Regions from separate parts of the Bacillus sp. CPT56D-587-MTF genome, predicted to be linked through region 1. Evidence: a T-box and tRNA genes for the amino acid it is inferred to sense, from the RefSeq annotation. Region 1 holds a T-box; the other regions hold tRNA genes.
The links. A T-box is a leader RNA that pairs with one kind of tRNA and senses whether it is charged. The one in region 1 lies ahead of tyrS (tyrosine--tRNA ligase), so its partner is inferred to be a tRNA-Tyr.
Positions count from the first base shown of each region.

Region 2: it has a tRNA-Tyr gene. The T-box ahead of tyrS (tyrosine--tRNA ligase) is inferred to sense a tRNA for this amino acid. The anticodon was not compared.
Region 3: it has a tRNA-Tyr gene. The T-box ahead of tyrS (tyrosine--tRNA ligase) is inferred to sense a tRNA for this amino acid. The anticodon was not compared.

Region 1 is NZ_JBYTEF010000001.1:4,717,852-4,721,105, forward strand. Features, by position in the region: gene AC3WVZ_RS24400 (NAD(P)/FAD-dependent oxidoreductase) at 1-374, shown strand, start outside; gene tyrS (tyrosine--tRNA ligase) at 565-1,827, opposite strand; T-box leader at 1,879-2,094, opposite strand; gene murB (UDP-N-acetylmuramate dehydrogenase) at 2,192-3,109, opposite strand.
Region 2 is NZ_JBYTEF010000001.1:5,028,984-5,032,237, forward strand. Features, by position in the region: gene AC3WVZ_RS26060 (glycerate kinase) at 1-740, opposite strand, end outside; tRNA gene AC3WVZ_RS26065 (tRNA-Ala) at 858-930, opposite strand; tRNA gene AC3WVZ_RS26070 (tRNA-Gly) at 941-1,012, opposite strand; tRNA gene AC3WVZ_RS26075 (tRNA-Lys) at 1,021-1,093, opposite strand; tRNA gene AC3WVZ_RS26080 (tRNA-Gln) at 1,099-1,173, opposite strand; tRNA gene AC3WVZ_RS26085 (tRNA-Tyr) at 1,239-1,322, opposite strand; tRNA gene AC3WVZ_RS26090 (tRNA-Val) at 1,340-1,415, opposite strand; tRNA gene AC3WVZ_RS26095 (tRNA-Glu) at 1,421-1,495, opposite strand; tRNA gene AC3WVZ_RS26100 (tRNA-Thr) at 1,520-1,592, opposite strand; tRNA gene AC3WVZ_RS26105 (tRNA-Asn) at 1,597-1,671, opposite strand; rRNA gene rrf (5S ribosomal RNA) at 1,681-1,796, opposite strand; rRNA gene AC3WVZ_RS26115 (23S ribosomal RNA) at 1,888-3,254, opposite strand, start outside.
Region 3 is NZ_JBYTEF010000001.1:125,705-128,958, forward strand. Features, by position in the region: rRNA gene AC3WVZ_RS00625 (23S ribosomal RNA) at 1-700, shown strand, start outside; rRNA gene rrf (5S ribosomal RNA) at 801-916, shown strand; tRNA gene AC3WVZ_RS00635 (tRNA-Asn) at 925-999, shown strand; tRNA gene AC3WVZ_RS00640 (tRNA-Ser) at 1,002-1,093, shown strand; tRNA gene AC3WVZ_RS00645 (tRNA-Glu) at 1,111-1,185, shown strand; tRNA gene AC3WVZ_RS00650 (tRNA-Val) at 1,190-1,265, shown strand; tRNA gene AC3WVZ_RS00655 (tRNA-Met) at 1,292-1,368, shown strand; tRNA gene AC3WVZ_RS00660 (tRNA-Asp) at 1,372-1,447, shown strand; tRNA gene AC3WVZ_RS00665 (tRNA-Phe) at 1,457-1,532, shown strand; tRNA gene AC3WVZ_RS00670 (tRNA-Thr) at 1,551-1,626, shown strand; tRNA gene AC3WVZ_RS00675 (tRNA-Tyr) at 1,637-1,720, shown strand; tRNA gene AC3WVZ_RS00680 (tRNA-Trp) at 1,728-1,801, shown strand; tRNA gene AC3WVZ_RS00685 (tRNA-His) at 1,821-1,896, shown strand; tRNA gene AC3WVZ_RS00690 (tRNA-Gln) at 1,960-2,034, shown strand; tRNA gene AC3WVZ_RS00695 (tRNA-Gly) at 2,040-2,114, shown strand; tRNA gene AC3WVZ_RS00700 (tRNA-Cys) at 2,129-2,199, shown strand; tRNA gene AC3WVZ_RS00705 (tRNA-Leu) at 2,210-2,291, shown strand; gene AC3WVZ_RS00710 (DUF3884 family protein) at 2,502-2,822, opposite strand; gene AC3WVZ_RS00715 (YebC/PmpR family DNA-binding transcriptional regulator) at 3,174-3,254, shown strand, end outside.

The DNA.
Region 1 (3,254 bases):
TTGAAGTTAACCGTGGACGTGCAACAGTTGATGCATACCTACAATCTACTTCTCACAAAGACGTATTCGTTGCTGGAGACAGCGCTGTTGTCTTCGCTCCAGACGGACGTCCATACCCACCAACTGCACAAATCGCTTGGCAAATGGGTGAGTTAATTGGATACAACTTATACGCAGCACTAGAAGGCAAAGCATTCGAAGAGTTCGCACCTGTAAACTCTGGAACACTTGCTAGTCTAGGACGTAAAGATGCGGTTGCTACAATTGGAGCAAGCAATACTCCACTTAAAGGCTTACCAGCATCATTAATGAAAGAAGCAAGTAACGTTCGTTACTTATCACACATTAAAGGTCTATTCAGCTTAGCTTACTAATCTGAATATAAGCCCGAATCATGCCCTGCATGGTTCGGGCTATTTTTATCCGTAATTTTCTCTAACTTATTTATTCGGCAGAAGAATCGTATAACCCTTTTAATTATCTAAATTTACTGATTATTTTATGTCCAAATTGTGTATACGAAAAGATGGAAGTATTCTTCCTACTCCCATCCTTTCACACAAACTATTCGCCTAACTTCACAAGGCTGTAATTCTTCTTCCCTTTACGGATAATAATAAATCGTCCATCAAATGAATTTTCTACAGTAACATCCGTACCCACATCTGTTACTTTCTCACCATTCATAGAAATCGCTCCGTTATTAATATCTTCACGCGCTTGTCGTCTAGATGGTTCAATTCCTAAATCAACTAGCCACTCTACGATGTTTTTCGTCTCTTTTGAAGACTGGAATGTTGGCATCTCTTTAAAACCTTGTTCAATTTCATCAGCTGTTAACGATTTAATATCTCCGCTAAATAACGCTGCTGTAATTTTCACAGCTTGCAGGAATGCTTCTTCTCCATGAACGAATTTCGTCATTTCTTCTGCTAGTACTTTTTGTGCTTCACGTTTATGAGGCTCTGTTTCCACCTTAACCGCTAATTCATCAATACGCTCTTTCGTTAAGAACGTAAAGTATTTCAAGTATTTAACGACGTCACGGTCATCTGTATTTACCCAGAACTGGTAAAATTCAAACGGTGTCGTTTTTTCAGGATCAAGCCAAACCGCACCACCCGCTGATTTACCAAACTTCGTACCGTCCGATTTTAATAATAACGGAATCGTTAATCCGAATACTTTCGCCTCATGACCTTCTAACTTACGAATTAAATCTAAACCACTCGTAATATTTCCCCATTGGTCACTACCACCAATTTGCAGTTGAACATCCTCTTTCGTGTATAAATGATGGAAGTCCATCGCTTGCAAAATTTGGTACGTGAATTCCGTGAAAGAAATACCTGTATCCAAACGGCTTGCTACAATATCCTTCGCTAACATGCTATTGATGCTAAAGTTTTTCCCGTAATCACGTAAAAACTCAATAATATTTATTTCATGTGTCCAATCATAGTTATTTACCATCTTCACTTCGCTATTTCCACCAAAATCAAATAGCTTTTTCATTTGTGCTGTTAACGCATCTACATTATGCTGAACCACTTCTAACGTTTGAAGTTGACGCTCTGATTGTCGTCCACTCGGATTACCAATTGTTCCTGTTGCCCCGCCAATTAAAATAACAGGATGATGGCCGGCTAATTGGAATCTCTTCATCATCATAAACGGAATCAAATGTCCGATATGCATACTATCACCGGTTGGATCAACTCCGCAGTATAGTGAAATCTTTTTCTCTTCTACTAGCTTACGTAAGCCTTCTTCGTCAGTCTGTTGATTAACGGCGCCGCGCCATTCTAACTCATCAATGATATTCATCTTTTGTCATCCCCTTTATTTTTTTAAAACAAAAAATCCCTATGTCTATGACATAGGGACGATTATTCACCGTGTTACCACCCAGTTTGTATAAATAGCATAGCTACTCATACCACTCTTAGCAATAATATCGATTGCCAGTCCGCTTAGCATTACCTAAGATACTCCAGAGTGTAATTCACAAGTTTGTTTGTGCTAGGTTCCAGCAACCCCTAGCTCTCTCGTTAACAGTGACAAACTGCTACTGGGCTCTTTCAACGTATGTTATTTGTTAAATTATTAGCCATTATATTGAATTGAAAACAAATTGTCAACAATACCCAAATATTATTTTAAAATAATTCATATCTTCATACGTATTTCTTTATTCCTTATCTTCTCCAATAATCCTTACTTCTCGCTCCAACTTCACGCCAAATTTCTCTTCAACTGTCTTTTGTACGAAGTGAATTAAATCGATGTAATCTTGTGCTGTTCCGTTATCAACATTCACCATAAACCCAGCGTGTTTTAAAGAAACTTCTACTCCACCAATTCGCTTACCTTGTAGTCCTGAGTCTTGAATTAACTTACCAGCAAAGTTATTTGGTGGGCGCTTAAATACGCTACCACATGAAGGATATTCTAGAGGCTGTTTTGACTCACGTTTAAACGTTAAATCATCCATTTTTGCTTTAATTTCTTCATGTACACCTTCTTCAAGTTCAAATCTCGCTTCAAGAATAATGTAATGGTTGTTCGCAAATACACTCTTACGATATCCAAATTCAAATGCTTCTTTCGTCAAAGTACGTAGCTCTCCATCACCTGTCATTACGACAGCTTCTGTTAATACAAACGAAATTTCACCGCCGTATGCACCAGCATTCATATATAATGCTCCGCCAACTGAACCTGGAATACCACAAGCAAACTCAAGACCCGTTAAGTTATGGTCTAAGGCAATACGTGATACGTCAATAATTGCTGCACCACACTGTGCTACAATCGTCGTTCCTGTTACAGTAACACCTGTAATATGAATTAAACTTACTGTAATCCCGCGAATTCCACCATCTTTAATAATGACATTCGATCCATTTCCTAAAAACGTAACTGGAATATTATATTCGTTCGCATATTTAATAACTTCTTGAATTTCATCATAATTTGTAGGCGCAACAAAAACATCTGCTTTTCCGCCAACTTTAATATGCGTATGATTCTTTAACATTTCATCTTGTTTAACATGTCCTTCAGGCAATACCGTACTTAAATATTTATAAACCTCTTGCATATTCATTTTACGATTCCTCTATTTCTATATTCATTTTATCCCGTTATACGGGCCCATAATATCCCCACGTACATGAAAGAACCTAAAGTGGTGGATACAGTGTACCCAAAATCAATTCGAGACACCTATAAACCTCTTAATTTATAAGAGG
Region 2 (3,254 bases), 310 kb from region 1:
GCACCAGGTATTTCAGATACATCAAAAGATACATATCGTTTAAGCATATTCGCATAATGTTGTAAATTCTCATCTAGCTCTTTCATCATCTCTATATTTGCACCCTTTTGTCTCCCAAATACGAAAGATGCTCCCTGCATTCCGACTAATGGATTATCCACATCACATGCCGCTTCTATCTTTACCCCCTTTAAGCGTGGGTCCATTCGTGAAAAATCAATAGTAACAATCGAGTGTAATGTGCCTCCAGATGGATCTATTACTTCACCCTTACCATTTATAAACCTTACTCCTAAAGCCGCTAACATACCTGCCCCGCCATCATTTGTAGCACTTCCTCCAAGTCCTAAAATTATGTACTCCACTCCTTGATCTAGCGCATGTAATATAAGTTCTCCTGTTCCTTTTGTCGTTGTAATAAGTGGGTTGCGCTTTTCAACTGGAACGTGCTGTAATCCTGATGCTGCTGCCATTTCAATAAACGCTGTCTTTTTATCTTTAGAAATGCCATAAAAAGCTTGTATACCTTCTCTAAGCGGTCCTGTCACACTAATTGATATAATTCTCCCCCCTGTAGCATCAACAAGTGATTCAACCGTCCCTTCTCCTCCATCTCCAATTGGTATTTTCACATACTCTGCATTAGGAAAAATTGCTCTAAAACCTCTTTCAATAGCTCCACATACTTCTATAGCTTTTAGGCTTTCTTTATATGAATCAGATGCAATAACAACTTTCACAATTATCTCCCCATCCCTTATTTTTACGTTTTCTTCATTTTAAACGACAAGTATAAAAGTTGTCTTTTTAAACACAAAAAAAGCTTACATCGTATGATATAAGCTTTTTTATTTAGATGGAGCCTAGCGGGATCGAACCGCTGACCTCCTGCGTGCAAGGCAGGCGCTCTCCCAGCTGAGCTAAGGCCCCTTATTAATTAAGCGGAAGACGGGATTCGAACCCGCGACCCCAACCTTGGCAAGGTTGTATTCTACCACTGAACTACTTCCGCAAAAATGATGAGCCATGAAGGACTCGAACCTTCGACCCTCTGATTAAAAGTCAGATGCTCTACCAACTGAGCTAATGGCTCGTAAATGGCTGGGCTAGCTGGATTCGAACCAGCGCATGACGGAGTCAAAGTCCGTTGCCTTACCGCTTGGCTATAGCCCATTAATATTTACTAGTATGGTTATCTTTTCAAAAAAATAAACCCTCTCAGGTTATTTTAAAGAAAATGGTGGAGGGGGGCAGATTCGAACTGCCGAACCCGAAGGAGCGGATTTACAGTCCGCCGCGTTTAGCCACTTCGCTACCCCTCCGACATTTTAAATATATATGGTGGAGGATGACGGGATCGAACCGCCGACCCCCTGCTTGTAAGGCAGGTGCTCTCCCAGCTGAGCTAATCCTCCAAAAGTGGTGACCCGTACGGGATTCGAACCCGTGTTACCGCCGTGAAAGGGCGGTGTCTTAACCACTTGACCAACGGGCCAAAAAAGTTTTAAACCTATTCCCAAGCTTCCAACCGGGCTTGAACCGGTGACCTCTTCCTTACCATGGAAGTGCTCTACCAGCTGAGCTATGGAAGCATAATGGCTCCGCAGGTAGGACTCGAACCTACGACCGATCGGTTAACAGCCGATAGCTCTACCACTGAGCTACTGCGGAATAATATTAGCCTGGCAACGTCCTACTCTCACAGGGACAAGGTCCCAACTACCATCGGCGCTAGAGAGCTTAACTTCCGTGTTCGGTATGGGAACGGGTGTGACCTCTCTGCCATCATTACCAGACTTTTATCATTATAAACATTTCTTTCGAAATGTCAAGAAGAAATTTTAATATATATTCCTTCAAAACTAGATAACATTTGCTACATATTATATGGTTAAGTCCTCGATCTATTAGTATTCGTCAGCTCCACATGTCACCATGCTTCCACCTCGAACCTATCAACCTGATCATCTTTCAGGGATCTTACTAGCTTACGCTATGGGAAATCTCATCTTGAGGGGGGCTTCATGCTTAGATGCTTTCAGCACTTATCCCTTCCGCACATAGCTACCCAGCTATGCCCTTGGCAGAACAACTGGTACACCAGCGGTGCGTCCATCCCGGTCCTCTCGTACTAAGGACAGCTCCTCTCAAATTTCCTACGCCCACGACGGATAGGGACCGAACTGTCTCACGACGTTCTGAACCCAGCTCGCGTACCGCTTTAATGGGCGAACAGCCCAACCCTTGGGACCGACTACAGCCCCAGGATGCGATGAGCCGACATCGAGGTGCCAAACCTCCCCGTCGATGTGGACTCTTGGGGGAGATAAGCCTGTTATCCCCGGGGTAGCTTTTATCCGTTGAGCGATGGCCCTTCCATGCGGAACCACCGGATCACTAAGCCCGACTTTCGTCCCTGCTCGACTTGTAGGTCTCGCAGTCAAGCTCCCTTATGCCTTTGCACTCTACGAATGATTTCCAACCATTCTGAGGGAACCTTTGGGCGCCTCCGTTACACTTTAGGAGGCGACCGCCCCAGTCAAACTGCCCACCTGACACTGTCTCCCGGGTCGATAAGACCCGTAGGTTAGAATTTCAATACAGTCAGGGCGGTATCCCACCAGCGCCTCCACCGAAGCTAGCGCTCCGGTTTCAATGGCTCCCGCCTATCCTGTACAAACTGTACCAAAATTCAATATCAGGCTACAGTAAAGCTCCACGGGGTCTTTCCGTCCTGTCGCGGGTAACCTGCATCTTCACAGGTACTATAATTTCACCGAGTCTCTGGTTGAGACAGTGCCCAAATCGTTACACCTTTCGTGCGGGTCGGAACTTACCCGACAAGGAATTTCGCTACCTTAGGACCGTTATAGTTACGGCCGCCGTTTACTGGGGCTTCAGTTCAGAGCTTCGCTTACGCTAACCCCTCTCCTTAACCTTCCAGCACCGGGCAGGTGTCACCCCCTATACTTCGCCTTACGGCTTCGCAGAGAGCTGTGTTTTTGCTAAACAGTCGCTTGGGCCTATTCACTGCGGCTTTCCGTTAAGAAAGCACCCCTTCTCCCGAAGTTACGGGGTCATTTTGCCGAGTTCCTTAACCAGAGTTCTCTCGCACACCTTAGGATTCTCTCCTCGCCTACCTGTGTCGGTTTGCGGTACAGGCACCTTTTATCTCGCTAGAAGCTTTTCTTGGCAGCGGGGAATCAAAGACTTCGCTCCATAAGGAGCTTCCCCATCACAGCTCAGCCTTTACG
Region 3 (3,254 bases), 4.6 Mb from region 1:
CCTACGGGTCTTATCGACCCGGGAGACAGTGTCAGGTGGGCAGTTTGACTGGGGCGGTCGCCTCCTAAAGTGTAACGGAGGCGCCCAAAGGTTCCCTCAGAATGGTTGGAAATCATTCGTAGAGTGCAAAGGCATAAGGGAGCTTGACTGCGAGACCTACAAGTCGAGCAGGGACGAAAGTCGGGCTTAGTGATCCGGTGGTTCCGCATGGAAGGGCCATCGCTCAACGGATAAAAGCTACCCCGGGGATAACAGGCTTATCTCCCCCAAGAGTCCACATCGACGGGGAGGTTTGGCACCTCGATGTCGGCTCATCGCATCCTGGGGCTGTAGTCGGTCCCAAGGGTTGGGCTGTTCGCCCATTAAAGCGGTACGCGAGCTGGGTTCAGAACGTCGTGAGACAGTTCGGTCCCTATCCGTCGTGGGCGTAGGAAATTTGAGAGGAGCTGTCCTTAGTACGAGAGGACCGGGATGGACGCACCGCTGGTGTACCAGTTGTTCTGCCAAGGGCATAGCTGGGTAGCTATGTGCGGAAGGGATAAGTGCTGAAAGCATCTAAGCATGAAGCCCCCCTCAAGATGAGATTTCCCATAGCGTAAGCTAGTAAGATCCCTGAAAGATGATCAGGTTGATAGGTTCGAGGTGGAAGCATGGTGACATGTGGAGCTGACGAATACTAATAGATCGAGGACTTAACCATATAATATGTAGCAATGTTATCTAGTTTTGAGAGAACATAAAAAACTTGTTGACTTTTAAAGTAAATAAGTTATAATAATGATTGTCTCAAAAGAATAATGTCTGGTAATGATGGCAGAGAGGTCACACCCGTTCCCATACCGAACACGGAAGTTAAGCTCTCTAGCGCCGATGGTAGTTGGGACCTTGTCCCTGTGAGAGTAGGACGTTGCCAGGCAATATTATTCCGCAGTAGCTCAGCGGTAGAGCTATCGGCTGTTAACCGATCGGTCGTAGGTTCGATTCCTACCTGCGGAGCCATTGGAGAGCTGTCCGAGTTGGCCGAAGGAGCACGATTGGAAATCGTGTATACGTCACAAGCGTATCAAGGGTTCGAATCCCTTGCTCTCCGCCATAGGATTTATAATATTTGGCCCGTTGGTCAAGTGGTTAAGACACCGCCCTTTCACGGCGGTAACACGGGTTCGAATCCCGTACGGGTCACCACTTTGGAGGATTAGCTCAGCTGGGAGAGCACCTGCCTTACAAGCAGGGGGTCGGCGGTTCGATCCCGTCATCCTCCACCATATAAATTTTATATGAATAGTATTATCGCGGGGTGGAGCAGCACGGTAGCTCGTCGGGCTCATAACCCGAAGGTCGCAGGTTCAAATCCTGTCCCCGCAACCAAATGGTCCCGTGGTGTAGTGGTTAACATGCCTGCCTGTCACGCAGGAGATCGCCGGTTCGACCCCGGTCGGGACCGCCATTTTAATAAGGCTCGGTAGCTCAGTCGGTAGAGCAGAGGACTGAAAATCCTCGTGTCGGCGGTTCGATTCCGTCCCGAGCCACCATTTATTTTAATAAAATACGCCGGCTTAGCTCAATTGGTAGAGCAACTGACTTGTAATCAGTAGGTTGGGGGTTCAAGTCCTCTAGCCGGCACCATGTAAGTTTCGGAGGGGTAGCGAAGTGGCTAAACGCGGCGGACTGTAAATCCGCTCCTTCGGGTTCGGCAGTTCGAATCTGCCCCCCTCCACCATTTACATAGGGGCATAGTTTAAAGGTAGAACTGAGGTCTCCAAAACCTCCAGTGTGGGTTCGATTCCTACTGCCCCTGCCAAATATATTTACACAACATGGCGGTTGTGGCGAAGTGGTTAACGCACCGGATTGTGGCTCCGGCATTCGTGGGTTCGATTCCCATCAGTCGCCCCATTTTTATTTTAAAAATTACAAATAATCTAATGGATACTTACATATAATTAAGTAAGAATTCGATGGGCTATAGCCAAGCGGTAAGGCAACGGACTTTGACTCCGTCATGCGCTGGTTCGAATCCAGCTAGCCCAGCCATTTTTGCGGAAGTAGTTCAGTGTTAGAATACAACCTTGCCAAGGTTGGGGTCGCGGGTTCGAATCCCGTCTTCCGCTCCAATAAAATTTAATATGGCGGCATAGCCAAGTGGTAAGGCAGAGGTCTGCAAAACCTTTATCACCGGTTCAAATCCGGTTGCCGCCTTTTCTTTTGTGCCGATGTGGCGGAATTGGCAGACGCGCACGACTCAAAATCGTGTTCCTTCGGGAGTGTCGGTTCGACCCCGACCATCGGTATCATGAACGGCGTAATAAAAGACTCTACACCAAATGTGTAGAGTCTTTTTATGTTTTCATCATACTATAAAATAAGCAAAAATGGTGTGTTGGTGAAATGGTTATAAATGATTAAGGTAAACTTATTCATTTAGTACATGCGATACAGTTGGGGAAAGCTACAAAACAATAAAGGGATAAATTTTTATCCCTTTATATAATTTCATTATTTTATAGAGAATTTCTCCAACCTGGTGACATGAAGTTAAATCCGACGCCACCAGTAGATATTAGTACATGATCAGCTGTTAATTTCGTAATTTCTAAGAACTTCTTTTCAAACTCTTCTCTGTTGTATTTGTACATAGTTGAGTGGCATGACCACATGTGCGTTGAAGTACTCAACCAGTCTCCTAATTCCTTTAATTCAGGAAACGACTCAAATCGAATTGGTTCATCTAATTTCATGAATCTCACTTGATAGATAGTTGGGTTTAACTTCTCTCCTATTCCTTTAAAAGCATGTGATTTTTTGTCTTTGGAATGTGTCATAATTCACCCTCCATCTTTTCTTCAAATTTTTTCCTATTTTTATTATACAACAATAGAAAACAATTATGGGAATAATATGGAAATGTTTATTGGCAATATAAAAAGACTGTAACAGAAATGTTAGAGTCTTTTTGTTAAATTATACTATGTGCTTCTAAAATTCGTAATAAACGTAGGAATTCATGTATAATATAACTTGTCGAAAGAACAAAATGATAGTGATTTATATTATGTCTGTAATATGAATCAAAAATGAACTTTTTATATTTCTTTTAAAAATGTGTTGAACACACATTATATTTCATATTAATATTTTTATGTAGATTTAAAACGGGAAAGAGAGTGGAAAGTATGGGCCGTAAATGGAACAATATTAAAGACAAAAAAGCATCAAAAGATGCAAATACAAGCCGTATATACGCGAAATTTGGG